3 regions of the Streptomyces sp. NC-S4 genome follow, and region 1 is predicted to be linked to each of the others. Evidence: riboswitches for the same ligand, from Rfam matches in the RefSeq annotation. Region 1 holds a riboswitch; each other region holds the start of a gene.
The links. A riboswitch is a leader RNA that binds a small molecule or an ion and turns the genes downstream of it on or off. The one in region 1 is predicted to bind cyclic di-AMP.
Positions count from the first base shown of each region.

Region 2: another riboswitch for cyclic di-AMP. It lies ahead of ACXNSR_RS28730 (M23 family metallopeptidase); the one in region 1 lies ahead of ACXNSR_RS15805 (transglycosylase family protein).
Region 3: another riboswitch for cyclic di-AMP. It lies ahead of ACXNSR_RS31900 (LysM peptidoglycan-binding domain-containing M23 family metallopeptidase); the one in region 1 lies ahead of ACXNSR_RS15805 (transglycosylase family protein).

Region 1 covers NZ_CM135937.1:3,602,260-3,612,496, forward strand. Annotated here, with positions in the region: gene ACXNSR_RS15790 (DUF501 domain-containing protein) at 1-61, opposite strand, end outside; gene ACXNSR_RS15795 (FtsB family cell division protein) at 118-606, opposite strand; gene eno (phosphopyruvate hydratase) at 704-1,984, opposite strand; gene ACXNSR_RS15805 (transglycosylase family protein) at 2,276-3,007, opposite strand; cyclic di-AMP (ydaO/yuaA leader) riboswitch at 3,011-3,183, opposite strand; gene ACXNSR_RS15810 (transglycosylase family protein) at 3,459-4,388, opposite strand; gene ACXNSR_RS15815 (cytochrome P450 family protein) at 4,564-5,889, opposite strand; gene ACXNSR_RS15820 (globin domain-containing protein) at 6,038-7,216, shown strand; gene ACXNSR_RS15825 (nucleoside triphosphate pyrophosphohydrolase) at 7,251-8,312, opposite strand; gene ACXNSR_RS15830 (SurA N-terminal domain-containing protein) at 8,367-8,990, opposite strand; gene ACXNSR_RS15835 (YfhO family protein) at 9,269-10,237, shown strand, end outside.
Region 2 covers NZ_CM135937.1:6,356,763-6,366,999, reverse strand. Annotated here, with positions in the region: gene ACXNSR_RS28750 (DUF5998 family protein) at 1-244, opposite strand, end outside; gene ACXNSR_RS28745 (bifunctional acetate--CoA ligase family protein/GNAT family N-acetyltransferase) at 295-3,084, opposite strand; gene ACXNSR_RS28740 (HPr family phosphocarrier protein) at 3,268-3,549, shown strand; gene ACXNSR_RS28735 (GntR family transcriptional regulator) at 4,029-4,706, opposite strand; gene ACXNSR_RS28730 (M23 family metallopeptidase) at 4,893-5,696, opposite strand; cyclic di-AMP (ydaO/yuaA leader) riboswitch at 5,709-5,868, opposite strand; gene ACXNSR_RS28725 (M16 family metallopeptidase) at 6,085-7,452, opposite strand; gene ACXNSR_RS28720 (M16 family metallopeptidase) at 7,473-8,834, opposite strand; gene ACXNSR_RS28715 (DNA gyrase/topoisomerase IV subunit A) at 9,100-10,237, shown strand, end outside.
Region 3 covers NZ_CM135937.1:7,100,505-7,110,741, forward strand. Annotated here, with positions in the region: gene ACXNSR_RS31890 (aspartate aminotransferase family protein) at 1-990, shown strand, start outside; gene ACXNSR_RS31895 (tyrosine-protein phosphatase) at 1,029-1,820, opposite strand; cyclic di-AMP (ydaO/yuaA leader) riboswitch at 2,136-2,311, shown strand; gene ACXNSR_RS31900 (LysM peptidoglycan-binding domain-containing M23 family metallopeptidase) at 2,314-3,294, shown strand; gene ACXNSR_RS31905 (SGNH/GDSL hydrolase family protein) at 3,458-4,243, shown strand; gene ACXNSR_RS31910 (MBL fold metallo-hydrolase) at 4,342-5,577, shown strand; gene ACXNSR_RS31915 (sensor histidine kinase) at 5,937-7,811, shown strand; gene ACXNSR_RS31920 (roadblock/LC7 domain-containing protein) at 7,850-8,284, shown strand; gene ACXNSR_RS31925 (DUF742 domain-containing protein) at 8,281-8,694, shown strand; gene ACXNSR_RS31930 (GTP-binding protein) at 8,672-9,307, shown strand; gene ACXNSR_RS31935 (GAF domain-containing protein) at 9,304-9,849, shown strand; gene ACXNSR_RS31940 (MmcQ/YjbR family DNA-binding protein) at 9,922-10,237, shown strand, end outside.

The DNA of each region.
Region 1 (10,237 bases):
ACGCCTCGATGTCCGCGTCGGTCGGCTCGGTCCGGTCGGTCTGGGGCGGGGGCGTCTGCATGCCTGGAGGAAGTCTCTTCGTTCTCGTGGATGGGTGCTGCGGTACGGCGGTACGGATCACTCGCCGGGACGGTCGGCCTTGTCGACCCCGTCCCAGACGTTCGAGTACCAGGGGCGGTCGGAGCCGGCGTGGCCGGTCCGGTGCGGCTGCGAGGGCTGGGCCCCGGGGTCGCTCATGATGTAGCCGATCTCCCCCGGGCGCAGGAAGTGCAGGTGCTTGCGCGCCTGCTGCTCCGCGTAGGCGTCGTCCTGCCAGCGGGCCTTCTCGTCGCGGAGCCGCTCCAGGCGGTCCCGCGCGGCCGCGGCGGCCCGCTGCTGCTTCGCGATCTCCGAGCGCTGGGAGACGTACTGGCGCATCGGATACGCGAGGGCGACGACCAGCGTACAGAGGACGAGCACCAGGAGCGCGGCGCGGCCGGTGAGCCGGCTGCGGCGGACCTGGCGCCGCGACTGCGACCGGTAGACGTGGGCGGCGGTCCGCTCGCCGAGCTGCTTGAGCCTCGTCGCGGTGGAGAAGGTGGAGAACCGATCCCGGTTCCCGGCCATGTCCGCCTCCCCTAGGTACGCACTACGCAATACGTCCCCGCACACGGTACGGGACCGAGTGCGGGGACGTACGGAGGCCAGCCCCTCAGGGGGGTGATTAGCCCTTGAAGCGCGGGAAGGCGCTGCGGCCCGCGTACACCGCGGCGTCGTCGAGGATCTCCTCGATGCGCAGCAGCTGGTTGTACTTGGCGACGCGGTCCGAGCGGGCCGGGGCGCCGGTCTTGATCTGACCGCAGTTCACGGCGACGGCGAGGTCGGCGATGGTGACGTCCTCGGTCTCACCGGAGCGGTGGGACATCATGCACTTGAAGCCGTTGCGCTGGGCCATCTCGACGGCGTCCAGGGTCTCGGTCAGCGAACCGATCTGGTTCACCTTCACGAGCAGGGCGTTCGCGGAGCCCTCCTCGATACCGCGGGCCAGACGCTCCGGGTTCGTGACGAACAGGTCGTCACCGACGATCTGGACCTTGGCGCCGAGGCGGTCGGTGATGGTCTTCCAGCCGTCCCAGTCGTCCTCGAACAGCGGGTCCTCGATGGAGACCAGCGGGTACGCCTCGACGAGCTCGGCGTAGTAGTCGGTCATCTCGGCGGCCGAGCGGGACTTGCCCTCGAACTCGTACTGGCCGTCCTTGTAGAACTCGGACGCGGCGACGTCGAGCGCGAGCGCGATGTCCTTGCCCGGGGTGTAGCCGGCCTGCTTGATGGCCTCGATGATGAGGTCGAGCGCGGCGCGGTTGGACTCCAGGTTCGGGGCGAAGCCGCCCTCGTCGCCCAGGCCGGTGGAGAGGCCCTTGGTGTGCAGGACCTTCTTGAGGGTGTGGTAGACCTCGGCACCCCAACGCAGCGCCTCGGAGAAGGACTCCGCGCCGATGGGGGCGATCATGAACTCCTGGATGTCCACGTTGGAGTCGGCGTGCGACCCACCGTTGAGGATGTTCATCATCGGAACGGGCAGCAGGTGCGCGTTCGGACCGCCGAGGTAGCGGAAGAGCGGGAGGTCCGAGGCCTCGGACGCGGCGTGCGCGACGGCCAGGGACACGCCGAGGATGGCGTTGGCGCCGAGCGAGCCCTTGTTGTCGGTGGCGTCCAGGTCGAACATGGCCTGGTCGATCAGACGCTGCTCGGTGGCGTCGTAGCCGACGAGCTCCGGGCCGATCTGCTCGATGACGGCGAGGACGGCCTTCTCGACACCCTTGCCGAAGTAACGGTTGGGGTCACCGTCACGGAGCTCGATGGCCTCGAATGCACCGGTGGAGGCGCCGGACGGAACTGCAGCACGGCCGGTGCTGCCATCGTCGAGGCCCACCTCGACCTCGACCGTGGGGTTGCCTCGGGAGTCCAGGATTTCCCGGGCTACGACGACGTCGATGGACGGCACGAGCATCTCCTTCTGGGATGTGACGCTGAGTGTGCGGTGGCGTGTCAGGCCGTGGGATGGCCTTGCCGCCTAGAGCCTAACCGGCTCCGGGCACTGGGCCGCCCGACCGCCCGGACCCTGGGACGAAAAACCGACCGAATACCCCTCTTCTGGGACATATTCAGCTTGATCATCGCCACTCGGAGGCCACACGCAGCACCGCCCGGCGCGTGGGACACGCGCCGGGCGGTGGAAATCCTGCACGGGGTCAGCTGACGCCGTGTACATGTTTCCGCGGCTTTGCCGCGGTGTTCAGCTGAGCTTCAGCTTCTGACCCGGGAAGATCAGGTCGGCGTCCGAGACGATGTCCTTGTTCAGCTCGAAGAGCTGCTGCCAGCCGCCCTTGACGCCGTTGGCCTCGGCGATGGTGCCCAGGGTGTCGCCCGGCTTGACCTCGTACGAGCCGTTGCCGGTCTTCGGCGCGACCGGGGCCTCGGCGCGCTCGGAGCGGGTGGTCGGAGCCTCGGCGCGCTTGGTCTCCTTCTTCGGCGCGGCCTTGGTCTCGACCTTCTTGGTCTCGGTCTTCTTCGTCTCGGCCTTCGGCTGCGGCTTGGACTGCGGCTTCGACGAAGCCGGGGTCTCGGAGCCGCCACCGGTGTAGGCGGAGTTCGACAGGCCCTTGCCGCAGGACGGCCAGGCGCCCTTGCCCTGGCTCTTGAGGACCTTCTCGGCGATGGCTATCTGCTGCGACTTGGAGGCCTGGTTGGCCTGCGGGGCGTACGACTTGCCACCGAACCCGGCCCACGTGGAGGGCGAGAACTGCAGACCGCCGTAGTAGCCGTTGCCCGTGTTGATGGCCCAGTTGCCACCCGACTCGCACTGCGCGACCTTGTCCCACTCGGACGTGGTGGCGGCGCTGGCGGTGCCTGCGGCCATCAGGGGGGCGGCCACGGCCACACCGGCGACACCGGCGAGCGTGACGATCCGGACAGACCGCTCGATTGCAGTACCGCGACGGTGCTTGCCCTTGCCGGAAAGCAGCATGGAGTTTCTCCTCACCGACGCCTACGAGGTGAGCTGTCGGGTTCGGGCGAGTGAGTTGCCCGGCCGTGCGACCTAGCGCACGTCTTAACCCCTAGCCGGTGGCGTGACCGTCTCTCAACGGCCGCTCCCGGCACCTACCTTGGTTCCCCCGCTCCTGCCTTCGGCGCTTGACGCGACGACTGTTCCCTCCGTCCGCCGGCAGGATTCGGCGATGCGGTCGAAGGAGCTCGCGGTGGCGAGCGATTCAGAAGGTAGACAGGTCTCTCCCCGATGTTCAACGAGGAACATCGGGGAGAAACGGCCCTACTTGCGCCCTCCTCGGGGACATTTGCGCAGGTGAGGACGGGGTTTGCGCAAGCCCCGGGGCGGGACACGCCAGTTGACCGGAAGAGACACATGTCTCACTTACAGAAATCCGACATTCGAGTCTTTCCGGATAACTCAACTGTCCTTATTGCGGGGTTAGATCCAGGTTCTGACCGGGCTTGATGAGGTCGGCGTCCTCGCCGATCACTTGCTCATTGGCCTGGTAGAGCCCGTTCCAGCCCCCCTTTACGCCCTTGGCAACCGCGATGGTCGCCAGGCTGTCGCCCGCCTGGACCGTGTAGGTGGGGTCGGACGCGGCACCGGACGGGGCCGTCGGCTCGGTCTCCGGCGCACCGCGGTGCTTGCCGCTGCCCTCGACAGGAGTGGTCGAGGTGGTCTGCGGAGTCTCGGGGGTCACGGGGGCCGTGGGGTCGACCGGGGGCAGTCCCGGCGTACTGGGCGAGGTGGTGGGCGCGGTCGGGTCCACCGGCGTCGTCGGCGCCGTCGGGGCGACGGGGGTCGGCGTACCGGTCGGACCACCCGGCTGGACCGGCGGCGTCGTCGGGACGTCCGGCGCGGGCATGACGGGCAGTCCGATGGACGGCGCGTCGGGAATCAGGAACGGGGTGCTGGACGGGCTCGGCGCCGGGGCCGGGGTCGGGGACCCGTAGTCCGTGGACGGCTTGCCGCCCCCGGTGGACGGGACGGCGTCGTCCGGGCGGGACGGCGCGGGGGCGACCGGGGCGTGGCTGCCGGGCAGGCCGGGGTCGACCTGCGCGGCGGGGCTCTCCTTGACCAGACCGGCCGAGGCCGCGCAGAGCGGCCAGGCCTGTGGTCCCGTCGAGCCCAGCACCCGCTCGGCCACGGCTATCTGCTGGGAACGGCTCGCCAGGTCGGGGCGCTCGGCGAAGTCGAGACCGCCGGCGCTCTGCCACTCCTCCTGGGTGAACTGGAGTCCGCCGTAGGCGCCGCTGCCGAAGTTCGCGCTCCACGAGCCACCGCTCTCGCACTCGGCGACCTTGTCCCATGTGGACGTGTCGGCGGCGGTGGCGCTTGTGGCGGCCAACAGCGGCATGGCCAGCGCAGAGCCAGTGACTCCGGCTGTGACGACCAGCGCGGGGACCTGGCGGGGGCGTCTGTGACGGCCGTTCCCGGAGAGCATGAGGGATCACCTTTCGCATAACAGCGGGGTAACGGCAGAACCTAGCGGCCTTCGAACGATTGTCACAAGTTCAAGCTGAACCTGACTTTTAATCAACTTTCGCGCAACTGTTTTGAGCCGCGAATCGGACGGGAAGGGTACGCAGCCCGCGCATGATCAACCCCCCTCGCCAGCGCAGGTCTTGGGGTGGAACGGCAAGTTCCATATCGGGCAGACGCGTCAGCAAAGTCGCGAGCGCGGTCTGTCCTTCGAGCCGGGCCAGCGGAGCGCCCAGGCAGTAGTGGATGCCGTGCCCGTATCCGAGGTGCTGGTTGTCGGTCCGGGAGAGGTCGAGGGTGTCCGGGTCCGCGAAGCGCTCCGGATCCCGGTCGGCCGCGGCGAGGACGACGAGAACCGGATCGCCCGCCGCGACGTCCTTGCCTCCGAGGGTCAGCGGCTCGGTGGCGAACCGCCAGGTCGCCAGCTCCACCGGACCGTCGTAACGCAGCAGCTCCTCGACCCCGGTGGCCAGCAGGTCCTCCTCGCCCGCGGCGAGGGAGAGCTGAAGGCGCTCGCGCTGGTCGGGATTCATGAAGAGGGAGTGGACTCCGTTGCCGATGAGGTTCACGGTGGTTTCGAAACCGGCAAAAAGCAGGATGAAGGCCATGGCGGTGGCCTCGCCCTCCGTCAGGTGGTCGCCGTGATCGCTCGCCCGGATCAGATCGGAGATCAGATCGTCGCCCAGATCATCCCTTTTGCGGTGAATGAGTTCACCTAGGTAGGTCCGCATCTGTTTGACCGACCTGGCCACTCCGCCGCGCGGGCCGCCGCCGTGGCGGATCATCATGCCGGCCCAGTCGCGGAAGTCGTCCTGGTCCTCGCGCGGTACCCCGAGCATCTCGCAGATGGCGTAGATGGGGAGCGGGAAGGCGAACTCATGAATGAGATCGGCCTCACCCCTGCCCGCGAAGGCGTCGATCAGATGGTCGGTGAGCGCCTGCACCCGCGGGGCGAACTCGGCGACCCTGCGCGGGGTGAAGGCCTTCGACACCAGCCGCCGCAGCCGGGTGTGGTCCGGCGGGTCGATGTTGAGCAGGTGCGTCATCAGCTCGGCCTTGCGCTCCCCCGGGATCCCGGTCTTGCCCTTGGCGTGCGCGGGCTCCGCGTGGTGCGCCGGATTCTTGCTGAGCCGCTGGTCGGCGAGGGCCTGGCGGGCGTCGGCGTACCGGGTGACGAGCCAGGCCTCGACCCCGCTGGGCAGCTTGGTGCGGTGCACGGGGGAGTGTTCGCGCAGCCAGGCGTACGCCGGGTAGGGATCGGTCGCGAACTCCCAGTCGAAGAGGGTGGGGCCCTCGGCGGAAGAGGCGTCGGCGGGCGTGTCCGCAAGGGGCTCGGCGGGGGTTTCGGCGGGGGTTCCGGAGGTCTGCTCGTGCACCTGATGACCGTATCCCGACACCGAAGCCCCATCCGATATGGGTGATTGGTCGCGGCTGTCCGTAGATCGGCCATCCCTTGACGTGCACTTCTCCGGCATTCCTACTTTCGGTTTTGTGGATGTCAGGATCTTGAAAAGCAGTTTCGCGGTGGTGGAGAGACGCGCCGAGCACGCCGTCAGGTTCTTCTACACCCACCTCTTCTGGCACAACCCCGGAGTCCGCGCCCTCTTCCCGGACTCCCTCCACGACATGGAACGCCAGCGGGACCGGCTCTTCGCCGCGCTCACCCATGTGATCGCCCACCTCGACGACGAGACCCTCGGCCCCTACCTGCGCGACCTGGGACGTGACCACCGCAAGTTCCTGGTCCGCCCCGAGCACTACGCGGCCGTCGGCGCCAGCCTGCTCGCCGCACTCGCGGAGACCTCCGGCCCGGCCTGGACGGCGCCGGTCGAGAAGGCCTGGGCCGAGGCCTACCAGGTGATGGCCGACGCGATGACGGCCGGCGCCGACGCGAGCGAGGACCCGCCCTGGTGGAACGCGGAGGTCATACGTCACCTGCAGTACGGACCGGACATAGGCGTCCTCACGCTGCGGCCGCACGCCCCCTTCCCCTATCTCCCCGGCCAGTACACGAGCGTGAGCAGCGACCGGGTCCCCACGACCTGGCGCACCTACTCCATCGGCAACGCCCCCCGCCCCGACGGCACCGTCGACCTGCACGTCAGCCGGGTCGACCGGGGACGGCTGAGCACCGCCCTGGTCCGCGAGACCCGGCCCGGCGACGTACTGCGGCTCGGCGCCGCCGGCGGGCAGCTGACCTTCCGCCGCGAGGACCGCCCGGTCAGCCTGATCGCCGCCGGCACCGGCTGGGCGCCCATCCGGGCCCTGCTGGAGGATCTCGCGGCGCGCCCCTGCGATCAGGACGTACGGCTCTTCGTGGTGGCCCGGGACGGCGCGCACCTCTACGACCGCCCGCTCATCGACGCGTACGCCGCCAGCTGCGCCTGGCTCGCCGTCACCTACATCACGCCCGCCCCCGGGCGCCACCGCAACCAGGCCACCGACCGGCTGGCGACCGCGCTGGGCAACCGGGGCCTGTGGCCGGACCAGGACGTCTACCTCAGCGGTCCGCCGCAGTTCATCGCCGAGACCGCCCACCTCCTCCAGGAGCTGGGCGCCCGCCCCGGCCGCCTCTTCCACGACGCCGTGCCGGCCGGGGGCCACGGGTACGGGGAGCGCCCGCTCGGATTCGGCGAGTGGTTCCTGGACCCTCCGGCACCCCACTGGCACGACCCGGCGGCCCGCGCGCCGCGGACGTACTGAAGGAGGGTCCGGGGCGCTGCCCGCCCGGGGACCCCTACGCGCCCGGCTCCGCCACGCCCTCGGCCGCCCGGATCGCGTCCCGGTAGGCCCGGGCCGCCGCGCGCAGTGCGGTCTCGGGGTCGATGCCCTCCGCCTCGGCGCGGGCCGCGAGCTCCAGCAGCTCGTACCCGATGCCCTCGCCCCGCGGCAGTTCCACGGCCACGCCGCCCGCCCGGACCCGGCCCGCGAGCTTGGCGGCGAGCGCCAGGCCGGGCTGGCCCACCGGGATCCCGTCGGTGACCGACTCCCGCCGCTTCTCCACCGCCTTGGTGCGCTGCCAGTGCGCGTTGACGTCCTCCGGGGTCTCGGCCTCCGCGTCGCCGAAGACGTGCGGGTGCCGGTGGATGAGCTTGGTGACGAGTGCCCCCGCCACGTCGTCGATGGAGAAGGCCCCGACGGCGTCCTCGCCGTCCTCGCCGTCCTCGCCCTCCTCGCCCTCCTCGCCGTCGCCGCCCGCCTCCTCGGCGATCCGGGCGTGGAAGACCACCTGGAGCAGCACGTCGCCGAGCTCCTCGCGCAGCTCCTCCCGATCACCGTCCTCGATGGCCTCGACCAGCTCGTACGCCTCCTCGATGGCGTACTTGGCCAGGCCCTCGTGGGTCTGCCGGGAGGTCCACGGGCACTCGCGCCGGACCCGGTCCATCACCTGGACCAGGTCGAGCAGGCGCGCGCCCGGCAGGTCGTAGGAGCCCGGGAGCAGTTCCAGGTCGGGCATGGCGACCCGGCCCGAGCCGGCCAGCCGGGCCAGCCCGTCGGTGAGCCGCTGGTCGCCCTCGCCGCCCGGAAGCACCACGACCGTACGGCCGCCCGCGCATGCCTCGACCAGCGCGTGCGCGTCCGGGCTCTCGAACGCGACCTCGATGCCCGCCTCCCGCAGGTACGGGAGCTGCGGGTGGCCGGGGTCGGCGCACAGCACCCGGTCCGCGGCGTGCAGGGTCTGCCACGCCGGCCAGGACAGCACCCCGGGGGCGACCCGGTGGCTGGTGGTCAGCAGGACGATGCGGCCCGTGGGCTCGTCGGCGTCGGGGGTGGCGGTGGGTTCGGAGTGGTCGGTCACCCTCCGAACCTACCTCCGGCGGCCCGGCCCGTGGCCCGGGGGGACCCCGGAGCCTCAGGCTCCGGCCGGCGCCGCCTCGGGCCGCGTGCGCTGGGTGATCCAGGGCGTCTCCCCGGTGCCGAGCTTGATCTCCTTGGCGTCCCAGGCGCCGTAGCGCGGGTTCACCTCGATGTGCAGTGCCTTGACGGCGGCGCGGGCGGGCTCCTCCAGCTTCCCGGCCCCGTACTTGGCGGTGAGCGCGGTGAGGAGCACCCGGTCCCGCAGGAAGCGGTCGACCTGGCCGGGAGCCATGGCCCCCTTCTGCAGGAGCAGTGCCTCGAACTGCTCGTTGCCGCCGTTCTCGTCGACGTACGCCTTGCGTTCGTCCTCGATGTCCTTCTGGGTGGCCGTGAGCCCGGCGGTGTCGGCCATCTTGTCGATGATCCGGCTCTGGAGGAGCGAGTCGAGCTTCTGCCGCTCCAGGTGGGGGGTGCTCGCGATGAGCTCGGCGGCGGCCTGCCCGGAACGGTTCTGCGCCGCGCGGACGTCGTTGACCTGGGCCTGGAGCGCGGAGGTGGTGATCCGTTCGCCGCCCACGACGGCCGCGGTGCCGGGTCGCGGCTCGCCCGAGCAGGCGGACAGCAGGGGCGCCGCGAGGAGCAGGGCGGCGGAGACGGAGAGCGCTGTGCGACGGTGCAAAGGAGCCTCCAGGGCCGGGAGATTGTGCGTCGGTGCACAAAGGGCCGTGCGGTGATCGATGGTATGAGGTCACGGTGATCCGGACCACCGGTTCGACCAACGATTCACGCGCGGACCGAACACGCACCGTTCATAGGCGAGTCGGCGGGCGCCGACGGGTCAGGCGCGCCACCCGTCACCCGTTCTGGGGACCCCGCCCCGCTCACGGCGCCCGGATCGGCCACCGGCAACCCTGAGGCCATCCTTCGGTCACCCGGCCCTGCCAAGGTCGCCCCACCATGTCGACAACGCACCGCTCGCCGCGCCGCCGGAGCCTGCTCGGCTCGGCGCTCGCCGCCCTGCTCACGGCGGTGTCCGTGTGCGCCGGCGACGCCGCCGCCCGGGTGTTCCCCTACGGACCGCGCCACCGCAGCATCAACGACCTCGGCAACCAGTTCGTCCCCTTCCACGCGCAGCTGTGGGACCTCCTGCACGGCCGCGCCGAGGGCGGCCTGCTGTTCAACTGGCGCTCCGGATACGGCATGAGCTTCCTGCCGGACCTGGGCACCTATCTGACCAGCCCGTTCGCCGTCCTCGTCGGCCTCTTCCCGCGCGCGGACATCGACCTCGCCGTGTACGTCGTCACCGTTCTCAAGACCTCGGCCGCCGCGGCCGCGATGGCCTGGCTGCTGCGCACGCAGCGCCGCGGGCCCTGGTGGGCGGCCGGGCTGCTCGGGGCCTCGTACGCACTGTGCGGCTGGTCGGTGATAGAGGCCTCGTACAACCCGATGTGGCTGGACGGGCTGATCGCCTTCCCCCTCTTGTGCCTGACCGGCGAATGGGCCCTGCGCGGACGCCGGCTCCTGCTCGCGCCGCTGGTCGTCGCGGTCTGCTGGACGGCGAACTTCTACACCGCCTACATGGCGACACTGGGAGCGGCACTGGTGCTGCTGGTACGGGTGGTGCTCACCCGGGACGGCGCCCGGGCCCGGCTTCCGGTGATCGCGCGCGGCGCCGGGACGACGCTGCTCGGGATCGTGCTGGCGGCGCCCGTGCTGCTCCCCCTCTTCCTCAGCTCCGGGCGGGCCTACCCGGGGTGGGTCAAGGAGTTCCGGCCGGTGAGCTGGGCCGACCTGTTCGCCCGGCTGCTGCCGGGGACGTACTCCTTCTCCTCCCCCGCGGTCTTCGTGGGCACCGGGACCCTGCTGCTGGTGGCCGCCCTGCCCTTCCACCGGGCGGTCCCGGCGCGCACCCGGCTGTGGTGGGCG
Region 2 (10,237 bases), 2.8 Mb from region 1:
ACCCGGCGTCGGCGGCCTGCTCGTCGGTGTGGCTGACGATGAAGCGGTTGCCGGTCAGGACCAGCACGGTGACGTGGCGGCGTACCTCGTTGGAGTCGAAGGTCGTCTCCTGGTGGACCAGGTACGACGAGATCGGCTCGCCGCCCACCGCGGCCTCCACCGCCTCGGCCACGAGGGCCGGGTAGTAGCCGCTGCGCTCGATCGCCGTGCGCAGCCCCTGGGTCGTCGTACCGGATTTCGCCATGAGGTCCATCCTAAGGCCCGTACGGGGCCCTCAGGCCGCGCCGGACCCGGTCAGTAACTGGGGAGGGTCCGCGGCCCGAGATCGCCGCGGGCCGGCGGGTGGGCGACGCGGACGGTGGCGCTGAGCACGGAGACGCCCTCGGCGGCGACCACGACGGGCTCCAGTGAGACGCCGATCACCTCGGGGTGGTCGTCCACGAGGCGGGACAGCCTCAGGAGCAGTTCTTCCAGGGCGGGGGTGTCGACGGGGTCGCTGCCGCGCCAGCCGAACAGGAGGGGTGCGGTCCGGATGGACCGGATCAGTCCGGCGGCGTCCCGGTCCGTGGCCGGGACGAGCCGGTGCGCGGTGTCGCCGAGCAGCTCGGAGGCGACGCCGGCCAGCCCGAAGGAGAGGACGGCGCCCGCGGCGGGGTCGATGACGGAGCGGACGACGGTGTCGACCCCGCGCGCCACCATGGCCTGCACCACGGGCTGGAGCTCGGCCGGCTTGCCCAGCGCGTCGGTGAGCTCCTCGTACGAGCGCCGCAGCTCGGCTTCGTTCGTGAGGTCGAGGCGTACGCCGCCCAGGTCCGCGCGGTGGCGCAGGTGCGGGGCGGTGGTCTTGAGCGCCACGGGGTAGCCCAGCACCCCGGCGGCGCGGACCGCCGCGTCGGCGCTCGGCGCGGGCAGGGTGGGCAGGACGCGGATCCCGTAGCCGGCGAGCAGCTCGCGGGCGTCCGGGTCGGCCAGGGTCAGCACGGCGCCGGGGTCGACCTCCGCGAGCAGCCCGGCGAGCCGGTCCGCGGTGGCGGCCTCGTCGATGTCCTCGTACTCGGGGACCCGCCCGTCGTCCTCGGCGGTGGCCCGGCGCCACTGCCCGTACCGGACGGCCTCGGCGACGGCCTTGACCGCCCGCTCGGCGGCGGGGTAGCTGGGGATGCTGTCGCCGGCGGCGGACAGCGGGCCGGCCGGGGCGTGGGGTGCCGGGTCCGCCGCGGGGCCCCAGCTCCGGGGCGGGGCCGGGTTCGGGGCGCCCCGCACGGCGGACAGTGCCTCGACGAGCTCGGCCAGCTCTACGTGGACCACCGCGACCGGCTTGCCGGGGTACGCGGCCACGGCCTCGCGCAGGGCACCGGCGAGGTCGTCCGCCGGAGCGTCCTCGCTCACCCACGGGATGGCCGTGATCACCACCGCGTCGCAGTCCTCGGAGCGCAGCGCGTCGGTCAGGGCGGCGCGGAAGTCGGCCGGCGCGGCCGCCGTCGTCAGGTCCAGCGGCGGCAGCGGCCGCAGGCCCTGGGTGAGGCAGGCGTCGTAGGTGAGGATCCCGAGGGATTCGGAGTTGCCGAGGATCGCGATCCGGGGTCCGGCGGGCAGCGGCTGCGCCGCCAGCAGGAGGCCGACGTCCACCAGCTCGGTGACCGTGTCGACGCGGATGACGCCGGCCTGGCGCAGCAGGGCGGAGACGGTGGCCTCCGGCAGCCGGGTGTCGGGGACGACGTGCCCGGCCGGGCTGTGCCGGCCGCCCTTGGCGACGACCACCGGCTTGACGGCCGCCGTCCGGCGGGCGAGCCGGGTGAACTTCCGCGGGTTGCCGAGGGTTTCGAGGTAGAGCAGGGCGACGTCGGTCGCCTCGTCGTCGTACCAGTACTGGAGGATGTCGTTTCCGGAGACGTCGGCGCGGTTGCCCGCGGAGACGAAGGAGGACAGGCCCTCGCCGCGCCGGAGCAGGGCCGAGAGCAGGGCGATCCCGATCGCCCCGGACTGCGTGAACAGGCCGATCCGGCCGCGCGTGGGCATCGGCGCGGGGGTCAGGGAGGCGTTGAGTTCCACCTCGGGAGCGGTGTTGATCACGCCGTAGGCGTTCGGCCCGATCAGCCGCATCCCGTACGAACGCACCTGCCGCACCAGTTCGCGCTGGCGGGCGAGTCCGGCCGGACCGCTCTCCCCGTAGCCGGCGGACAGGACGACGAGGCCCTGCACCCCGTGCTCGCCGCAGGCGGCCACCGCTTCGGGGACCCGGTCGGCGGGGACCGCGATCACCGCGAGGTCGACCGGGGCCCCGATGGCCGCGACGGCGGGGTAGGCCCGTACGCCGTCGAGCAGGTCGCGGGTGGCGGCCTCGTTGACGGCGTAGAGGTGGCCGCGGAAGCCGCTGTCGCGCAGGTTGCGCAGTGCGGCCGCGCCCACGCCCGCGCCGGAGCGGCTGACTCCGACGACGGCCACCGAGCCGGGGGCCAGCAGCCGCTGCACCGAGTGGGCCTCGGCGCGCTGTTCGCGGGCGCGCTGCACGGCGAGGGACTCGGCAGTGGGTTCGAGGTCGAGGGTGAGGTGGACGGAGCCGTCCTCGAAGCTGCGCTTCTGCTGGTAGCCCGCGTCCGTGAAGACTTTGATCATCTTGGTGTTGGCGGGCAGCACCTCGGCGGCGAACCGCCGGATGCCGCGCTCCCGGGCCACCGCGCCGATGTGTTCGAGGAGCGTGGAGGCGACTCCGCGGCCCTGGTGGGCGTCCTGGACGAGGAAGGCGACCTCGGCCTCGTCGGCGGGGGCGGAGGCGGGGCGGCCGTCGGGGCCGATGCGGTCGTAGCGGACGGTGCCGATGAACTGGCCGCCGATGGTCGCGGCGAGCCCGACCCGGTCCACGTAGTCGTGGTGCGTGAAGCGGTGCACGTCGCGGTCGGAGAGCCGGGGGTAGGGGGCGAAGAACCGGTAGTACTTCGACTCGTCCGAGACCTGCTCGTAGAAGCTGACGAGCCGGCCCGCGTCCTCGGTGGTGATGGGCCTGATCCGGGCGGTGCCGCCGTCGCGCAGGACGACGTCGGCTTCCCAGTGGGCCGGGTACGAGGGGTCCGACTCGATGGTCATGGGCCCACCTTACGGCCGGATCGGGCCGCAGAGCCCTCGCGCGGCGCCGAGGCGGGACGGGACGAACCAGGGCAAGCTGGGGGAGGCCGAACGGCGGAAAATTCTGGCCGAAGGTAGGTCCGAGCATTCCGGGTGCCGTGAGAGACTGGTCTAGACAACCGTAAGAACCTGAAGGGCATCACCATGGCAGAGCGCCGCGTCAACGTTGGTTGGGCCGAGGGCCTGCACGCTCGTCCCGCCTCGATCTTCGTCCGTGCGACGACCGCTTCCGGCGTCCCGGTGACCATCGCGAAGTCCGGCGGCGACCCGGTCAACGCCGCCTCCATGCTGGCGGTCCTGGGCCTGGGCGCCCAGGGCGGCGAGGAGATCGTCCTCGCCTCCGAGGCCGAGGGTGCGGATGCCGCGCTCGACCGCCTCGCGAAGCTGGTCGCCGAGGGTCTCGAGGAGCTCCCCGAGACCGTCTGACCCTTCGGGTTCGACTTCACGCGCGAAGCCGCGGCCCCCGCTCCGGGGACCGCGGCTTCGTCGTCCACGAGGACGGGCCCAAGACCCGGAACCAGGGTCCGGCCCGTCTCCTGCGGATCCCGCCGGGCTCACGACGCCCGGGGCCGCCTCCGGCCCGGGGAGCAGACGCCGGCCGGAAGCCGGAATCAGGATCGCGACCGGCCTCCACCCGGGGCCCGCGGTCCGGCCCGGGTGGATTCCGGCCGGGACGCCGGAGCCGGCCCGGGACTCGGGGTCCGGGGGAATCCCTCGGCGAAACCTGGGCCCGCCCGGCGCGCCGCACGCCCACGGGGCGCCGAGGAAATACCGCTCGGCGGAATTCGGTCCGCGCACGCCGAATTCCGCTCCGCAGGAATTCCGCACGGAAAACCGATCCGACACGGAACGGTTCGGATACCGCGCAGCGAATTCACGGTCCCGCCCTTTGTATACGGCTCCTGTTAATGCCGGCCGCTCGACATGTTTACGGCAGGTTGCGAAGTGCTCACCGTCGGGCGGATCCGCAGCCGGTGCGCCCCCGCCGCCCGGTCGGCGTGGACGGCGGTCAGCGCCCGCGCCCGTTCGGCGTCGCCGCGCGCCACCGCGTCCACGATCGCCCCGTGCTCCGCCCAGGAGTCCACGGGCCGGGCCGGCGCCTCCACCACGTACATCCACGCGATCTTGTGCCGCATCTGCGTGAGCAGCGCGATCAGCCCGGGGCTGCCGGAGGACTGGGCGAGCGTCTCGTGGAACCAGCCGCCCAGGGACCGCAGGTCCTCGCCCTGGCCCCGCCTGGCCCGCTCCTGCCCCAGTCTGACCAGCCCCCGCAGCACCTTGAGGTGCGCGTCGGTGCGCCGCCGGGCGGCCCGCGCGGCGGCCAGCGGCTCCAGGAGCATCCGCAGCTCCAGCAGGTCCGCGGCCTCCTGCTCGGTCGGCTCCGCCACACAGGCCCCCGCGTGCCGCCGCGTGGTCACGAACCCCTCCGACTCCAGGGTCCGCAGGGCCTCGCGCACCGGGACGCGCGAGACCCCGTACCGGCGGGCCAGCACCTCCTCGGTCAGCCGGCCGCCCGGCTCGAACACCCCGGAGACGATGTCGTCGCGGATTGCCGTGCATACCGCGTGCGCAGGAATACGCAAGACCGAACCTCCGCCTATTTCCGTCTGCCAGCCTCATTGCACGCACATGCGTGTGCTGCGACTCTATTGCAACACACGATAATTTCCGAGAGCGGCCAGAAATACGAAACATTTGCACAAGGACGCAACACACAAAGGCCCCGGCTCGGGGAGCCGGGGCCTTCGGTGAAGCGGTGCGGGGCGGTGTCAGAGGCTGACGCCGTGCGAGCGCAGGTACGCGATCGGGTCGATGTCCGAGCCGTACTGCGAGCCGGTGCGGGCCTCGAAGTGCAGGTGCGGGCCGCTGGAGTTGCCGGTGGAGCCCGACAGGCCGATCTGCTGGCCGGGGGTGACCTGCTCGCCGACGGAGACGTTCAGCGAGGTCATGTGCCCGTACTGGGTGTAGGTGCCGTCGTTGTGCTTGATGACGACGTTGTTGCCGTACGCGCCACCCCAGCCGGCCTCGACGACGGTACCGACGCCCACCGCGTGGACCGAGGTGCCGGAGGCGGCGTGGAAGTCGATGCCCGTGTGCGAACCGGAGGACCACATGCCGCCGCCCGCGTGGTACTGCGTGCTGACGTACGAGCCGTCCACCGGGGCGACGAAGGTGTTGAGGCGCTTGCGCTCCTCCTCGCGGGCGGCGCGCTCGGCGGCCTCGCGCTCGGCCTTCGCCTTGGCCTCGGCGAGGCGCTTGGCCTCCGCGGCCCGCTGCTTCGCGTCGGCCTCGGCCTGCGCCTTGACGGCGTCCTGCTCGGCGCCGCGGTGCTGGGACTCGGCCTGGTCGGCGATGTCGCCCGCGAGGTCCTCGGCGACGACCACGGCACCCAGGCCGTTGTCCTGGCCGATGGTGCTGCTGTGGTTGTCCGCGGCGAAGGCCGGGGCGGCGAGGGAGCCGACGACACCCGTGGTGGCGATCGCGGCGATACCGGCGTAACCGGCGGTCTTCTTGCTCAGACGGCTGGAGCCACGGTGCTTACCGGTACCAGCGGGACGACTGCCAAACGCCATGAAGGGTTTGATCCTTTCCTTCCTTCTCGCCTACCGGGTTAGCTGACGGGTTCGGAGCAGGAAGGTCTCCTACGGATCTCCTCTTGCGAGGGGGTCCGATTCACCCCAGGGACTCATGTGGGTCCCCGGCTCCCCAGGCTCGCGCCTGACGGGGACTCGGCGATCGCTGACCGGTGCCGCGGATGCGGCGGGCACAACTGACGGGCAGCACGGCCGACGCTAGGCGGATCATCAGTCAATCGCCAAACAGACACGGCTTTTTGTTGCGTACGCCACACCACATAAAAGCAACCTCACCATTAAACGGACAAAAGGGGTTCTGGTGACAAGTCACCAGAACCCCTTGCTGAAACCTTCAGCCGGCTCTCAATCAGCCGTCATCCGACGGTCAGTTGGAGACGACCGTGACCTCGCCGATCCCAAGGGCCCGAACGGGCTCCTCGATCAGCGCCGCGTCACCCACCAGAACGGTGACCAGCCGGTCCGCGGGGAAGGCCTGGACGACCGCCGTGGTCGCCTCCACCGTGCCGGTCGCGGCGAGCTGGGCGTACAACTGCGCCTGGTAGTCGTCCGGCAGCTCCTGCTCGACCTGGTCGGCGAGGGTGCCCGCGACCGAGGACGCCGTCTCGAACTTCAGCGGGGCCACGCCCACCAGGTTCTGCACGGCGACATCGCGTTCGGCGTCGGTCAGGCCGCCCTCCGCGAGGGTGCGCAGCACCTTCCAGAGGTCATCCAGCGCCGGTCCGGTGTTCGGGGTGTCCACCGAGCCGCTGATGGCGAGCATCGAGGCGCCCTTGCCGTCCGCGGTGGAGCGCAGCACCTGGCCGAAGGCGCGCACGCCGTAGGTGTACCCCTTCTCCTCGCGCAGCACCTTGTCCAGGCGCGAGGTGAGGGTGCCGCCCAGGCAGTACGTGCCCAGCACCTGGGCCGCCCACACCCGGTCGTGGCGGTCCGCCCCGATCCGGCCGATCAGCAGCTGCGTCTGGACCGCGCCGGGCCGGTCCACGATGACCACGCGGCCGGTGTCGTCGGCGGTCACCGGCGGCACCGGGCGGGCGGCGGCGGTGTTGCCCGTCCAGGCTCCCAGGGTGTCCGCGAGCACGGCGTCCAGGTCGATCCCGGTCAGGTCGCCGACGACCACCGCGGTGGCGGTGGCGGGGCGTACGTGGGCCTCGTAGAAGGCGCGTACGGCGGCGGAGTCGATCCGGGCGACCGTCTCCTCGGTGCCCTGGCGCGGCCGGGACATCCGCAGGGCGGCCGGGAAGAGCTCCTTGGAGAGCTGCTTGGCGGCGCGGCGCTGCGGGTTGGCCAGCTCGTGCGGGATCTCGTCGAGCCGGTTGCGCACCAGCCGGTCGACCTCGGCGTCGGCGAAGGCGGGGGCGCGCAGCGCCTCGGCGAGCAGGCCCAGCGCCTTGGGCAGCCGGGAGGCCGGGACCTCCAGCGAGACCCGCAGGCCCGGGTGGTCGGCGTGCGCGTCCAGGGTGGCACCGCAGCGCTCCAGCTCGGCCGCGAACTCCTCGGCGGAGTGCTTGTCGGTGCCCTCGGAGAGCGCCCGCGCCATGATGGTCGCCACGCCGTCCAGGCCCTCGGGCTCCGCGTCGAGCGGGGCGGCGAGGTTGACCTCGACCGCGACGACCTGCTGGCCGGGCCGGTGGCAGCGCAGCAGGGTCAGCCCGTTGGACAGCTGCCCGCGGTCGGGGGCGGGGAAGGCCCACGGCTGCGGCTCGCCGGCCTGCGGCTGCGGGTGGAAGGTCATCGTGACGGCTGCCGTGTCGCTCACTGCTCCGCCCCCTCGTTCTCGTCGGAGTCCTCGGACTCGTCGTGCTGGTCGGACTCGTCGGCCGCGAGCGGTTCGTAGACGAGCACCGCGCGGTTGTCCGGGCGCAGTCGGGCCGCGGCCACGGCCTGCACCTCCTCGGCGGTGACGTCGAGGACGCGCTGGACGGCGGTCAGCGCCAGCTGCGGGTCGCCGAACAGCACCGCGAAGCGGCACAGTTCGTCGGCGCGGCCGGCCACCGTGCTCAGCCGGTCCAGCCACTCGCGCTCCAGCTGTGCCTGGGCGCGCTCCATCTCCTCGGCCGTCGGGCCCTCCGCGGCGAACCGCGCGAGCTCCTCGTCCACGGCCGCCTCGATGGCGGGGATCTCGACCCCGCTGGAGGTCTTGACGTCCAGCCAGCCCAGGGAGGGCGCCCCGGCCAGGCGCAGCATGCCGAAGCCGGCGGCGACGGCGCTCTGGTCGCGGCGCACCAGCCGGTTGTGCAGCAGCGAGGACTCGCCGCCGCCCAGGATGGTCAGCGCCACGTCGGCGGCGTCGCACTCACGGGTGCCGTCGTGCGGCAGCCGGTAGGCGGCCATCAGCGCACGTGCCGGGACCTCCTCGACGATCTCCTCGCGCAGCTGCTCCCCGATGATGTCGGGCAGCGAGCCGTCGCGGGGCGGCTGCTTGCCGTCGTGGGCGGGGATGGTGCCGAAGTACTTCTCGACCCAGGCGAGCGTCTGCTCGGGGTCGATGTCCCCGACGACCGAGAGCACCGCGTTGTTGGGCGCGTAGTACGTACGGAAGAAGGCGCGCGCGTCCTCCAGGGAGGCGGCGTCCAGGTCGGCCATGGAGCCGATCGGGGTGTGGTGGTACGGGTGGCCCTCGGGGTAGGCCAGGGCGGTGAGCCGCTCGAAGGCCGTGCCGTAGGGAACGTTGTCGTACCGCTGGCGGCGCTCGTTCTTGACGACGTCGCGCTGGTTCTCCATGGACTCGTCGTCCAGGGCTGCCAGCAGGGACCCCATCCGGTCCGCCTCCAGCCAGAGCGCGAGCTCCAGCTGGTGGGTCGGCATGGTCTCGAAGTAGTTGGTGCGCTCGAAGCTGGTGGTGCCGTTGAGGGAACCGCCGGCGCCCTGGACCAGTTCGAAGTGCCCGTTGCCGGGTACGCTCGCCGACCCCTGGAACATCAGGTGCTCGAAGAGGTGAGCCAGGCCGGTGCGTCCCTTGACTTCGTGGCGCGAGCCGACGTCGTACCAGAGGCAGACCGCGGCGACCGGGGTCAGGTGGTCCTCGGAGAGCACCACGCGCAGGCCGTTGGCCAGCCGGTGCTCGGTCGCTGTCAGGCCGCCGGAGCCGGCCTGGGCTGTGGCCGTGTGACCCATGGGCATGTGGTCCCTTCGATCGCGATGCAGAGATTTCTTATCGACCTGCCACTGTATGCAAGCGCGCCGACCGCCGTATAAGTTCCCGGGTCACTCCCCCGCACTCCGTCCGGGGGACCCCCGGGGTCGGAGTCGGCGTTGTCGGTGCGTCGGGCCACAATGGTCCGCGTCGTACCCTCGCCGGACACCACAAGACCGCCAGACCCAGCCACACACCCCGCCCGACACCCAGCACACCCCATTTTGGTTAAGGAGCCGCGCAGCGATGGCCCGCCGCAGCACGAAGACCCCGCCGCCGGAGGATTTCGAGGAGAAGATCCTCGACATCGACGTCGTCGACGAAATGCAGGGCTCCTTCCTCGAGTACGCGTACTCGGTGATCTACTCCCGTGCCCTGCCCGACGCCCGGGACGGCATGAAGCCGGTGCACCGGCGCATCGTGTACCAGATGAACGAGATGGGCCTGCGCCCCGACCGCGGCTACGTGAAGTGCGCCCGTGTCGTCGGCGAGGTCATGGGCAAGCTCCACCCGCACGGTGACGCGTCGATCTACGACGCCCTCGTGCGCATGGCCCAGCCCTTCTCCATGCGGCTGCCGCTGGTCGACGGCCACGGCAACTTCGGTTCGCTCGGCAACGACGACCCGCCGGCCGCCATGCGGTACACCGAGTGCAAGATGGCCGACGCCACCTCGCTGATGACGGAGTCGATCGACGAGGACACCGTCGACTTCACCGCCAACTACGACGGCCAGGAGCGGGAGCCGGTCGCCCTGCCCGCCGCGTACCCGAACCTGCTGGTCAACGGCGCGTCCGGGATCGCGGTCGGCATGGCCACCAACATGCCCCCGCACAACCTCGGCGAGGTCGTCGCGGCCGCCCGCCACCTGATCCGCCACCCGCAGGCGGACCTGGAGGCGCTGATGCGCTTCGTGCCCGGTCCCGACCTGCCCACGGGCGGCCGGATCGTGGGGCTCTCGGGCATCAAGGACGCCTACGAGAACGGCCGCGGCACCTTCAAGATCCGCGCGACGGTGGCCGTGGAGGACGTGACGGCGCGCCGCAAGGGCCTGGTCGTCACCGAACTGCCCTTCACGGTCGGCCCCGAAAAGGTCATCGCGAAGATCAAGGACCTGGTCGGCTCGAAGAAGCTCCAGGGCATCGCCGACGTCAAGGACCTCACCGACCGCTCGCACGGCCTGCGCCTGGTCATCGAGATCAAGAACGGCTTCCACCCGGAGGCCGTGCTGGAGCAGCTCTACAAGCTGACGCCGATGGAGGAGTCCTTCGGCATCAACAACGTGGCGCTGGTGGACGGGCAGCCCCTGACGCTGGGCCTAAAGGAGCTGCTGGAGGTCTATCTCGACCACCGCTTCGAGGTCGTCCGGCGGCGCAGCGAGTTCC
Region 3 (10,237 bases), 3.5 Mb from region 1:
CTGAAGTTCGCCCGGTACGCCACCGGGCGCCCCAGGATCCTCTACTGCGACCACGCCTTCCACGGGCTCACCGCGGGCTCCCTCTCGGTGAACGGGGAGGGCGGCTTCCGCGACGGCTTCGCACCGCTGCTCCCCGACACGAGGATCGCGCTCGGGGACCTCGCGGCGCTGGAGCGCGAGCTCGGGCGCGGGGACGTGGCCGCCTTCGTCGTGGAGCCGATCCAGGGCAAGGGGGTCCTGGCCGCCCCGCCCGGATTCCTGCTCGCCGCACAGGAGATGCTGCACCGGCGGGGGGCGCTGCTGATCGCGGACGAGGTGCAGACCGGCCTCGGACGTACCGGGGACTTCTACGCCTACCAGCACGAGCCGGGCGTGGAACCGGACCTGGTGTGCGTGGCGAAGGCGCTGTCGGGCGGCTACGTGCCGGTCGGCGCCACCCTGGGCAAGGACTGGATCTTCAAGAAGGTCTACTCGTCCATGGACCGGGTGCTCGTGCACTCCGCCAGCTTCGGTTCCAACGCCCAGGCCATGGCGGCGGGCCTCGCGGTGCTGTCCGTCATGGAGGACGAGGAGGTCGTGGCCAACGCACGGGCCATGGGCGACCTGCTGCGCGGACGGCTCGCCGTGCTGGTGGGGGAGTACGAGCTGCTGCACGAGGTGCGGGGGCGCGGGCTGATGATCGGCATCGAGTTCGGCCGGCCGTCCTCGCTGGGCCTGCGCAGCCGGTGGACCATGCTGCAGGCGGCCCGAAAGGGGCTCTTCGCGCAGATGGTCGTGGTGCCGCTGCTGCAGAAGCACCGGATCCTCACCCAGGTCTCCGGGGACCACCTGGAGGTGATCAAACTGATCCCGCCGCTGATCGTCGACGAGGCGGACGTGGACCGGTTCGTCGGGGCCTTCCGCGAGGTCATGGACGAGGCGCACGGCGGGTCCGGGCTGATCTGGGACTTCGGCAGGACGCTGGTGAAGCAGGCCGTCGCCACGCGCTGACGGCCCGCCCACCCCGTGGGGAACCGGCCCCCGCCGCGTCAGACCAGCAGCCGGTCCCGCAGCCGGTCGAGGGTCTCGGGCGTCAGCCCGAGGCCCTCCGCCAGGTAGCGGTCCACCCCGCCCCAGAGCTCGTCGATGGTGTCGAATGCGGCCACCAGGTACTCGGCGCGGGCGTCGAAGAGCGGCGCGAGCAGCTCCATCACCTCGGGGGAGCGGGCGCCCTCCGACTCGTCGGTGCGGCGCACGCGGTAGCGGCGGTGCGGGGCGTTGGACTCCAGGTAGTCCGCCACGATCGCCTCCCGCTCGACGCCCAGCGCGAGCAGGGTGACGGCGATCGACAGGCCGGCCCGGTCCTTGCCGGCCGCGCAGTGCATCAGTGCGGGGACGCTGTCCTCGGCGAGGGCGTGCACGACCCGGCTGTGCTCGGCGGTGCGCTGCCGGATGATCCCGCGGTACGAGTTCGACATCCGGGCGGCGGCCCTGCCCTCGCCCAGTAGCTCGCGCAGCTGCGCGAGGTCGCCGTCGCGGACCAGCCGCCAGAACTCCCGCCCGTCGGCCGGGTCGGAGAGCGGGATGTTGACGTTCCGGACGCCGGACAGTTCGACGTCGGGCCCCTCGAGCGCGTGGTCGGCGGCGTTGCGGAAGTCGAAGATGGTGTGGAGACCGAGCGAGGCGAGGAACTCTGTATCGCTTTCGGTGGCATGTGCGAGATGTCCGCTTCGGAACAGTCGTCCCGGCCTGACCGTTCGTCCGTCAGAGGTAGGCAATCCGCCCACATCGCGGAAATTGCGCACTCCGGACAGCTCCGGCTCCTGTATCTGCTGGGTCAAAGCAACTCCTCCGCCATATCCTGGGCCTTCTGTCCGAATTGCACTGCTTGGCGCCAACTTGCCATATCCGGAGGCGAGATCGGGCACGTCCCCGTGAGCCAGATCATACGGTGACCGTGAGTGCCTGATCACTAAAGGCGAATGGCCCCGTCGGGGCGGTCGTTGGGGGTGCGGAATGGACGGAGTGTGACGGTAATTCCGGCGGTCCCTCACTCCTGTTATTCCGTCAGGGAATTCACGGCTTGTTCCGTGCGTCCGCAAGGGATTACCTTCGCGATCGATCCGGGTGGACCGCCAAATCCTGCCGCCTCCCGGAAACCGCATCCGACCTATTCGCGCGGCAGGAGCGGGGGAACCAGGTAAGCCGCCGACCCGGAGATCATTTCGCCGGGACGGCTCGGGGTGAAGTCGTGCGTGTCCCGTACACGTACGGCCGGACATCTCCAGTCCGAACCCGACAGCTCACCTCGCAGGCGCCGGAGAGGAATTCGTCATGCCTGCAAAGGGTAAGCACCGCCGTCCCAAGTCCCTTTCCCTTTCCCGCGGTTTCGCCGTCGCCGGAACCGGTGGCGCGGCCCTCGCTCTGCCGCTGATCGGTGCCGCCGGCGCCCAGGCGGCCGGCGCCCCGGCCACCGCGGCCGCGGCGACCCCCGCGGTGGCCCCGCAGGCCCCCGCCGCCCCGCAGGCCCCGGTCGCCGCCGTGCAGGCCGCGCCGACCGTCTACACCGTCGTGCCGGGCGACTACCTCTCCAAGATCGCCGCCGAGCGCCACCTGTCCGGCGGCTGGGAGCGGCTCTACGCCGACAACCGCGAGGCCGTCGGGGCCAACCCGTCGCTGATCCACCCGGGCCTGAAGCTGACCCTCGGCGGTCCCGGCGAAGCGGCTCCGGCCGAGGCCGAGGCCGAGGCCGAGGCCGAGGCCGCCCCGGCCCCCGAGGCCGACGCGAAGCCGGTCCGCGAGCGGCCCCGGGCGGCCGCCCCCGCGCAGCGGGAGTCCGCCGCCGAGCCCCGGGCCGAGGTGCAGGCCGAGCCCCGGGCCGAGGCTCCGGCCGCCGCGCCGCAGTCCGCGGGCGGCTTCGTGGCCCCGGTCGGCGGCGGCATCTCCACCCAGTACAAGGTCGCGGGCGCCATGTGGTCCTCCGGCTACCACACCGGCGTCGACTTCATCGCCGCCATGGGCACCACCGTCAAGGCCGTCGGTGCGGGCACCGTGGTCTCGGCCGGCTGGAGCGGCTCGTACGGCAACGAGATCGTGATCCGGCACGCGGACGGCAAGTACTCCCAGTACGCCCACCTGTCCCAGCTCTCCGTCTCCTCCGGCCAGAGCGTCACCGCCGGGCAGGCCATCGGCCTCTCCGGCTCCACCGGCAACTCGACCGGCCCGCACCTCCACTTCGAGATCCGTACGACCCCGTCCTACGGCTCGGACATGGACCCGATCGCCTACCTCCGCTCCAAGGGCGCGAGCCTCTGACGGCACCCGCCGCAGGAGCACCGACACGCGTGGGGCCGGGACCCGAGGGGGGTCCCGGCCCCACGTGTACTTATTCCTTATCCCCCGCGTGGTATAGATCACGGTCCGTCAACCCCTCATTACGTTGGCGTAGGTTGGTTACGGGAGTGAAGTATGGGTTCTCGTGGCAGCGACGACGACGAAACTCAAGACCATCGGCTCGTACGCGGCGATCGGGGACAGCTTCACCGAGGGCGTGGGGGACCCGGGACCCGGGGATTCATTTCTCGGCTGGGCGGACCGGCTCGCCGTGCTCCTGGCCGATCAGCGCGAAGAGCATGACTTCCGGTATGCGAATCTGGCGGTGCGGGGGAAGCTCCTCGACCAGATCGTGGCCGACCAGCTCCCCAGAGCCAAGGCCCTCGCGCCGGACCTGGTGACCTTCTGCGCGGGCGGCAACGACATCATCCGTCCCGGGACCGACCCGGACGACGTGGCGGAGCGGTTCGAGGCGGCCGTGGCCGACCTCACCGGGGCCGTGGGCCAGGTCATGATCACCACGGGCTTCGACACCCGGGGCGTACCGGTGCTCAAGCACCTGCGCGGCAAGGTGGCGACGTACAGCGCGCACGTCCGCGCCATCGCCGACCGCTACGACTGCCCGGTGCTCGACCTCTGGTCGCTGAAGTCCGTACAGGACCGGCGCGCCTGGGACACGGACCGGCTGCACCTCTCGCCCGAGGGGCACACGCGGGTCGCGCTGCGCGCCGCGCAGGTGCTCGGGCTCGACGTGCCGGCCGACCCCGACCAGCCGTGGCCCCCGGAGCGGCCGCGCGGCTCGGTGGACGTGACCCGGGACAACATCCAGTGGGCACGCGAGCACCTCGTGCCGTGGATCGGCCGGCGGCTGCGCGGGGAGTCCTCCGGGGACCACGTGGAGGCGAAGCGTCCGGACCTGCTGCCTCTGTAGCAGGCACGGGAGCCGGAAGCGGAATCCTTCGGGGCCGGTGTGCGTTGGGATGGTCGTAGAGCGACGACCGTCCTGACCCCATCCTCCCTGGAGGCGCTTTGACCGGCTCCCGTCCCCTGCGTCCGCGGCTCCGTGCCCTGCGGCCCGAAGCCTTCGGCGCGGACCCGTCCGGTGCCCGGCTGGAGCGGATCCGCCGCTCGCCGAACTTCGCCGACGGCGTCTTCCAGAACCCGGTCGGGGCCCGGAACAGGCCCTCGGGGTCGATGGCCGAGTTCGCCAAGATCTACTTCCACCGGGAGCAGCGGGTGCGGCGCAGCCCCGCCGCGCCCATCCCGGTCCACCCGACGACCCTCGCGGACCTGGCGAAGCCGCCCGTGAGCGGGCTCCGGCTGACCTGGATGGGGCACTCCAGCGTGCTCGCGGAGATCGACGGGCGCCGGGTGCTGTTCGACCCGGTGTGGGGCGAGCGGTGCTCCCCCTTCCCCTTCGCCGGCCCCAAGCGGCTGCACCCCGTACCGGTCCCGCTGGCCTCGCTGGGCACGGTCGACGTCGTGGTCATCTCGCACGACCACTACGACCACCTCGACCTGCCGACGATCAAGGCGCTGGCCGGTACGGACACGGTCTTCGCCGTCCCGCTGGGCGTCGGCGCGCACCTGGAGCGCTGGGGCGTACCGGCCGGCCGGCTGCGCGAGCTGGACTGGAACGAGAGCACCGAGATCGCCGGCCTCTCGCTCACGGCCACCCCCGCCCGGCACTTCTGCGGCCGCGGCCTGCGCAACCAGCAGCACACCCTGTGGGCGTCCTGGGTCGTCGCGGGCGACGAGCACCGGATCTTCCACAGCGGGGACACCGGCTACTTCCCGGGCTTCGAGGAGATCGGCGCCGCGCACGGGCCCTTCGACGCCACCATGATCCAGATCGGCGCCTACTCGGAGTACTGGCCCGACATCCACATGACGCCCGAGGAAGGCATGCGCGCCCACCTCGACCTCCAGGGCGGCACCCCCCGCGGCACCATGCTCCCCATCCACTGGGGCACCTTCAACCTGGCCCTGCACCCGTGGGACGAGCCGGGCGAGGGCACGCTGGCCGCATCCGAGGGCGCGGGCGCCGCCATCGCGCTCCCCATCCCGGGGCAGCCCTTCGAGCCCGGCTCGGCGGACGCGCCCACCGCACCGTGGTGGCGGCCCTTCGTCGCCGGAGCGGCGGCCGGCGGCCCCCCGGGCGGCCGTGCGTCCGTGCCGCCGCTCGGGGCGGGCGCGGCGGCTCCTGCCCGGGTGAAGGCCGCGGCCGTCGACGGTCAGGAGAAGTCGGAGTCCGTCGGCTCGTAACGCACGGGATCCGGGCGGGAACCGGCCGTCGCCGGCCCGGCCGCCCCCGGACACACGGAAGGGCCCCCGCCGGACGTACCCGCGGGGGTCCTCCGGGTCCGGAGCCCGCAGGGCGATGGCGACGACGCTCCGGCGACCGCCGCCACCGGGCGAGAGGTCGTCGCCGGGGCGGTGCTCGGGGTCCGACCGGCGCAATCGGGCTGCTGTACGAGCGCTCCACCGGGAGCGGGAAGCACCCCCGCGAAGTTGGCCAACTGGCGGTCCGGGGTGCTGCGATGGGGTCTAGCGTGGGTATCCGGTGATCAACACCGGGCCCCGGGAACGCTGGGGGCCGGGCCCCACGTACCGAGGACGCCCACATGTCCGGACTCCGCACCGCCCGCCATGCCCCGTCGAGACAGGCCACCACCGGTCCCGCCCGGCAGATAAGGCCCCAGCTGGTGCGCGCCGCCCTGCTGCCCACGCTCGCCGCCGGGCTCAGCGGCGCCGCCGCGGTCATCTTCACCCTGCAGCTCGGCGGGGGAGCAGGCGACCGCGACGCCCGGCTGTGGCCGGTGCTCACCGGCTGCGCCCTCCTCGTGGTCGGCGCCCTCGCCGCCGCCCTGCTCGGGGCCCAGCGCGCCGCCAAGGCCGTACGGGACCGGTGCGAGGCGCTGCGCCGTTCCAGCGTGCGCGGCCGGGGCGAACTGCGCACGGCCGCCGACCGGCTGGAACGGGGCGAGACCCCGCCCCGCCCGGTGCGCGGAGGACCGAGCTCGCCGCTGCCCGGCGCGGATCCGGCCGGGATGGACGAGTTCTGGCTGCTCTCCCAGGAGCTGAGGGGTGCCCGGGAACAGGCGCACACGACCCTCCTGCGGCTGGCCGGACCGGCCGCCCCGACCGACAGCGAGCGCAAGGTCGAGGTCTTCGTCAACCTGGCGCGCCGGCTCCAGTCCCTCGTGCACCGCGAGATCTCGCTGCTCGACGACCTGGAGGACACGGTCGAGGACCCGGACCTGCTCAAGGAGCTCTTCCACGTAGACCACCTCGCCACCCGCATCCGCCGGCACGCGGAGAACCTCGCCGTACTGGGCGGCGCCGCGTCCCGCCGGCAGTGGACCCGGCCCATCGACCTCAGCGAGGTGCTCCGCTCCTCGGTCGCGGAGGTCGAGCAGTACACCCGGGTCAAGGTCGTGCCCCCGGTCGGCGGCAGCGTCCGCGGGCACGCCGTCGCGGACGTGGTGCACCTGCTCGCCGAACTCGTCGAGAACGCCACGGTCTTCTCCGCCCCCGACACCGATGTGGTGCTGCGCGCCGAGCGGGTCACCGCCGGGATCGCCGTCGAGGTGGAGGACCGGGGACTCGGCATGCCGGCCGAGGAACAGCACCGGATGAACGCCCTGCTCGCCGACCCGGACCAGATCAGCGTCCGGCACCTGCTGGCGGACGGCCGGATCGGCCTGTTCGTGGTGTCGGCGCTGGCCCGCCGGCACGGGATCGCCGTCGAGCTCAAGTCCAACATCTACGGCGGCGTGCTCGCCGTGCTGGTGCTGCCGCAGGAACTGCTGGGTGCGGAGGCACCCGGTGCGGCCGACGCCGCTGGCGGCTCACGCGCCACCTCGTGGGGTACCGGGCAGGGCTCGGCCGTGCCGCCGCCGCTGGAGCCCGTACGGGTGCCCCTGCCGACGCCCCCGCCGGAAACCCGGCGCGCAGCCGGGGGCCCGGTGGCCGCGGCCCCCGGCGCCCCCGAGCCGCACCCCGTGCACGACCCCGTCCCCGTGCCCGCCGCCACCACCGGTACGCGGCCGGGACCCGGAGCGGCGAGCCCGTCCGAACCGGCCTCCCGGCCCGTGCCCCGGCCCCGGCCCGAGCACCGGCCCCAGCCCCGTCCCGCGACCCTGCCCGCACCCCGGTCCGGGTCCGCGGAGACGGACGGGCCCGGAGCGGTCGCCTGGTCGGCGCCGGCCGCCGATCCCCGGGTCGGTCCCGTGCCGGGTCCACCGGACGGGGCGGTGGCCTGGTCGGCGCCCGCACCCGAACCGGCACTCGCCGCCGATCCCGTACCCGGCGCGCCCGCCGGGGGCGACCGGCCGCGGCTGCCCCGGCGCCGCGCCCAGGAGCACCTCGCGCCCCAGCTGCGCGAGGCCCCCGCCCCCCGGCGGGCCCCGGACCCCGAGCAGCCGGTGCACGACCCCGGCCTGATGGCCGCCTTCCAACGGGGCTTCGGCCTGGCCCAGTCGGAGAACCAGGTATGACCCCGACCCCTCACCCCAGCAGCAAGGAGCGCACCCCCATGGGCGGCGAAGTGGCGACGCAGACCGGCGTCCGGCTCTCTGACCTCGACTGGCTGCTCAGCGGCCTGGTGCAGCGCGTGCCGTACACGCGGAGCGCCGTACTCCTCACCGCCGACGGGCTCGTGACCTGCGTGCACGGGATGGACGCCGACAGCGCCGACCACATGGCCGCCCTCGCCTCCGGGCTGTACTCCCTGGGCCGCAGCGCCGGAGCCCGCTTCGCGGCCGGCGCCGAGGTGCGGCAGGTCGTGGTCGAACTCGACAGCGCGCTCGTCTTTGTCTCCGCTGCCGGATCCGGAACCTGCCTGGCCGTCCTCGCCGACCGGGAGGCCGATGCCGGCGTGCTCGGCTACGAGATGGCGATGCTGGTCAAGAGCGTACGTCCGTACCTCGCGGCCCCGCCGCGGCGGCCCGTCGCCGACGCGGAGCGATGAGGACCCGCGGGACGGGGGCGTACGCGAAGGGGCGGGACACGCCGTGGCTCGACGACACGGCGGGCCGCGTGATGCGCCCGTACACCGCCAGCGGGGGGCGGACCAGGCCGGGCTTCGCGCTCGACCTGCTCTCGCTGGTGAGCGCGACCGGGGTGCGGCCGCACGTCCCGCTCGGGGCGGAGCACGCGCTCGCCCTGCGGATGTGCGCGGGCGCCACCACCGTCACCGTCGCCGAGGTGGCCGGGCAGCTGCGGCTGCCCGCCGTCGTGGTGAAGGTGCTGCTGTCCGATCTGATGGAACACGGGGCCGTCATGGCGCAGGCGCCGCGGTTCCCGGGCGGGAGTTCGTTCGCCGCCGACGACCGGTCCCTGCTCCTGGCGGTGCTCGATGGCCTGCGCAAACGACTGTGACACCCCGGCCCCTGCCCCTGCCGGGGCCGGGGCTCCGCCCGCGACCCTGAAGATCCTGGTCGCGGGCGGGTTCGGGGCGGGCAAGACCACGTTCGTGGGCGCGGTGAGCGAGATCGAGCCGCTGAGCACGGAGGAGCTGGTCAGCGGACTCGGCGCGGGCCGCGACCCGCTGCACGGCGTCCGGGAGAAGACCACGACGACCGTCGCGCTCGACTTCGGCCGGATCACCCTGGACGAGCGCCACGTGCTCTACCTCTTCGGTACCCCGGGCCAGCACCGCTTCTGGTTCCTCTGGGAGGAGCTGTGCGCGGGCGCGCTCGGGGCGGTGGTGCTCGCCGACACCCGCCGCCTGGCCGACTGCTTCCCCGCCGTGGACTTCTTCGAGCGGCGCGGAATCGGCTTCATCGTCGCCGTCAACGAGTTCGACGGCGCCCACCGCTACGGGCCCGACGAGGTCCGCGAGGCGGTCGGGATCGGGCCCGAGGTGCCCGTCGTCCGGTGCGACGCGCGCCTGGCGAGCTCCGGGACGGGGGCGCTGGCCGCCCTCGTCCGGCACCTGCTCTGCATGTCCACGGCCAGCTCTTCGTCTTCGGAGTCGGGGGAACCGCCATGACGTACTACGAATCGAACGGACACCTGCTGCTCACGCCGGTGGACCGGGAGGCACCCGCACGTGCCGTCCGGCTCCGCGAGCTGGGCCTGGGGGAGCGTACGGACGCCGAACTGGACGCCTTCGCGAGGCGCGCCGCCGACGCGCTCGGAGCGCCGTACGCGGGGGTGAACTTCATCGGCGAGGAACGGCAGTTCTTCGCCGGACTGCACCACGCCGCCGAGGCCCCGGCGAGCGGGTACCCGGCGCGGGTGCTGGCCCTCGACCACGGCTACTGCCCGCACGTCGTGGTGCGGCGGCGGGCGCTGGTACTGGAGGACGTGCGGGACTTCGCGCGCTTCGCCGGCAACGCGGTGGTGGACGGCAGCGGGGTGCGCTCCTACGCGGGCGCGCCGCTCACGGACCGGCGCGGGATCGTCCTGGGCACGGTGTGCGCGGCGGACGTGGTGCCCCGGAAGTGGGGGACGGAGGGACTCGCCACCGTGAAGGCGCTCGCGGCGGACCTGGTGGCGCTGGTGCACGAGCGGGAGGACCGGCGCGGGTGAGCGGCTCTGTCGGTGGCCGGGGCTACGGTCGTCGGACAAGGGTGTACCGGTGGCTGGAGAGGGGAATCGGGGATGGCCACGACCGCGCAGGACGTCCGCCTGATCGCGCTGTCGCTTCCGGACAGCAGCGAGAAGCCCGCCTGGGGGATGCCGACCTTCCGGGTGGGCGGAAAGATCTTCGTCTCGCTCGCCGACGACGACGCCTCGATCGGGGTGAAGTGCCCCAAGGAGGAGCGGGCCGAGCTGATCGCGGCGGAGCCCGGGAAGTTCTTCCTGCGGGCGGGCCACGACGACAACTACGCCTGGATCCGGGTCCGGCTCGCGGCCGTGCGCGACGCGGCCGAGCTGCGCTCCATCCTGACCGATTCGTGGCTCCAGGCGGCTCCCA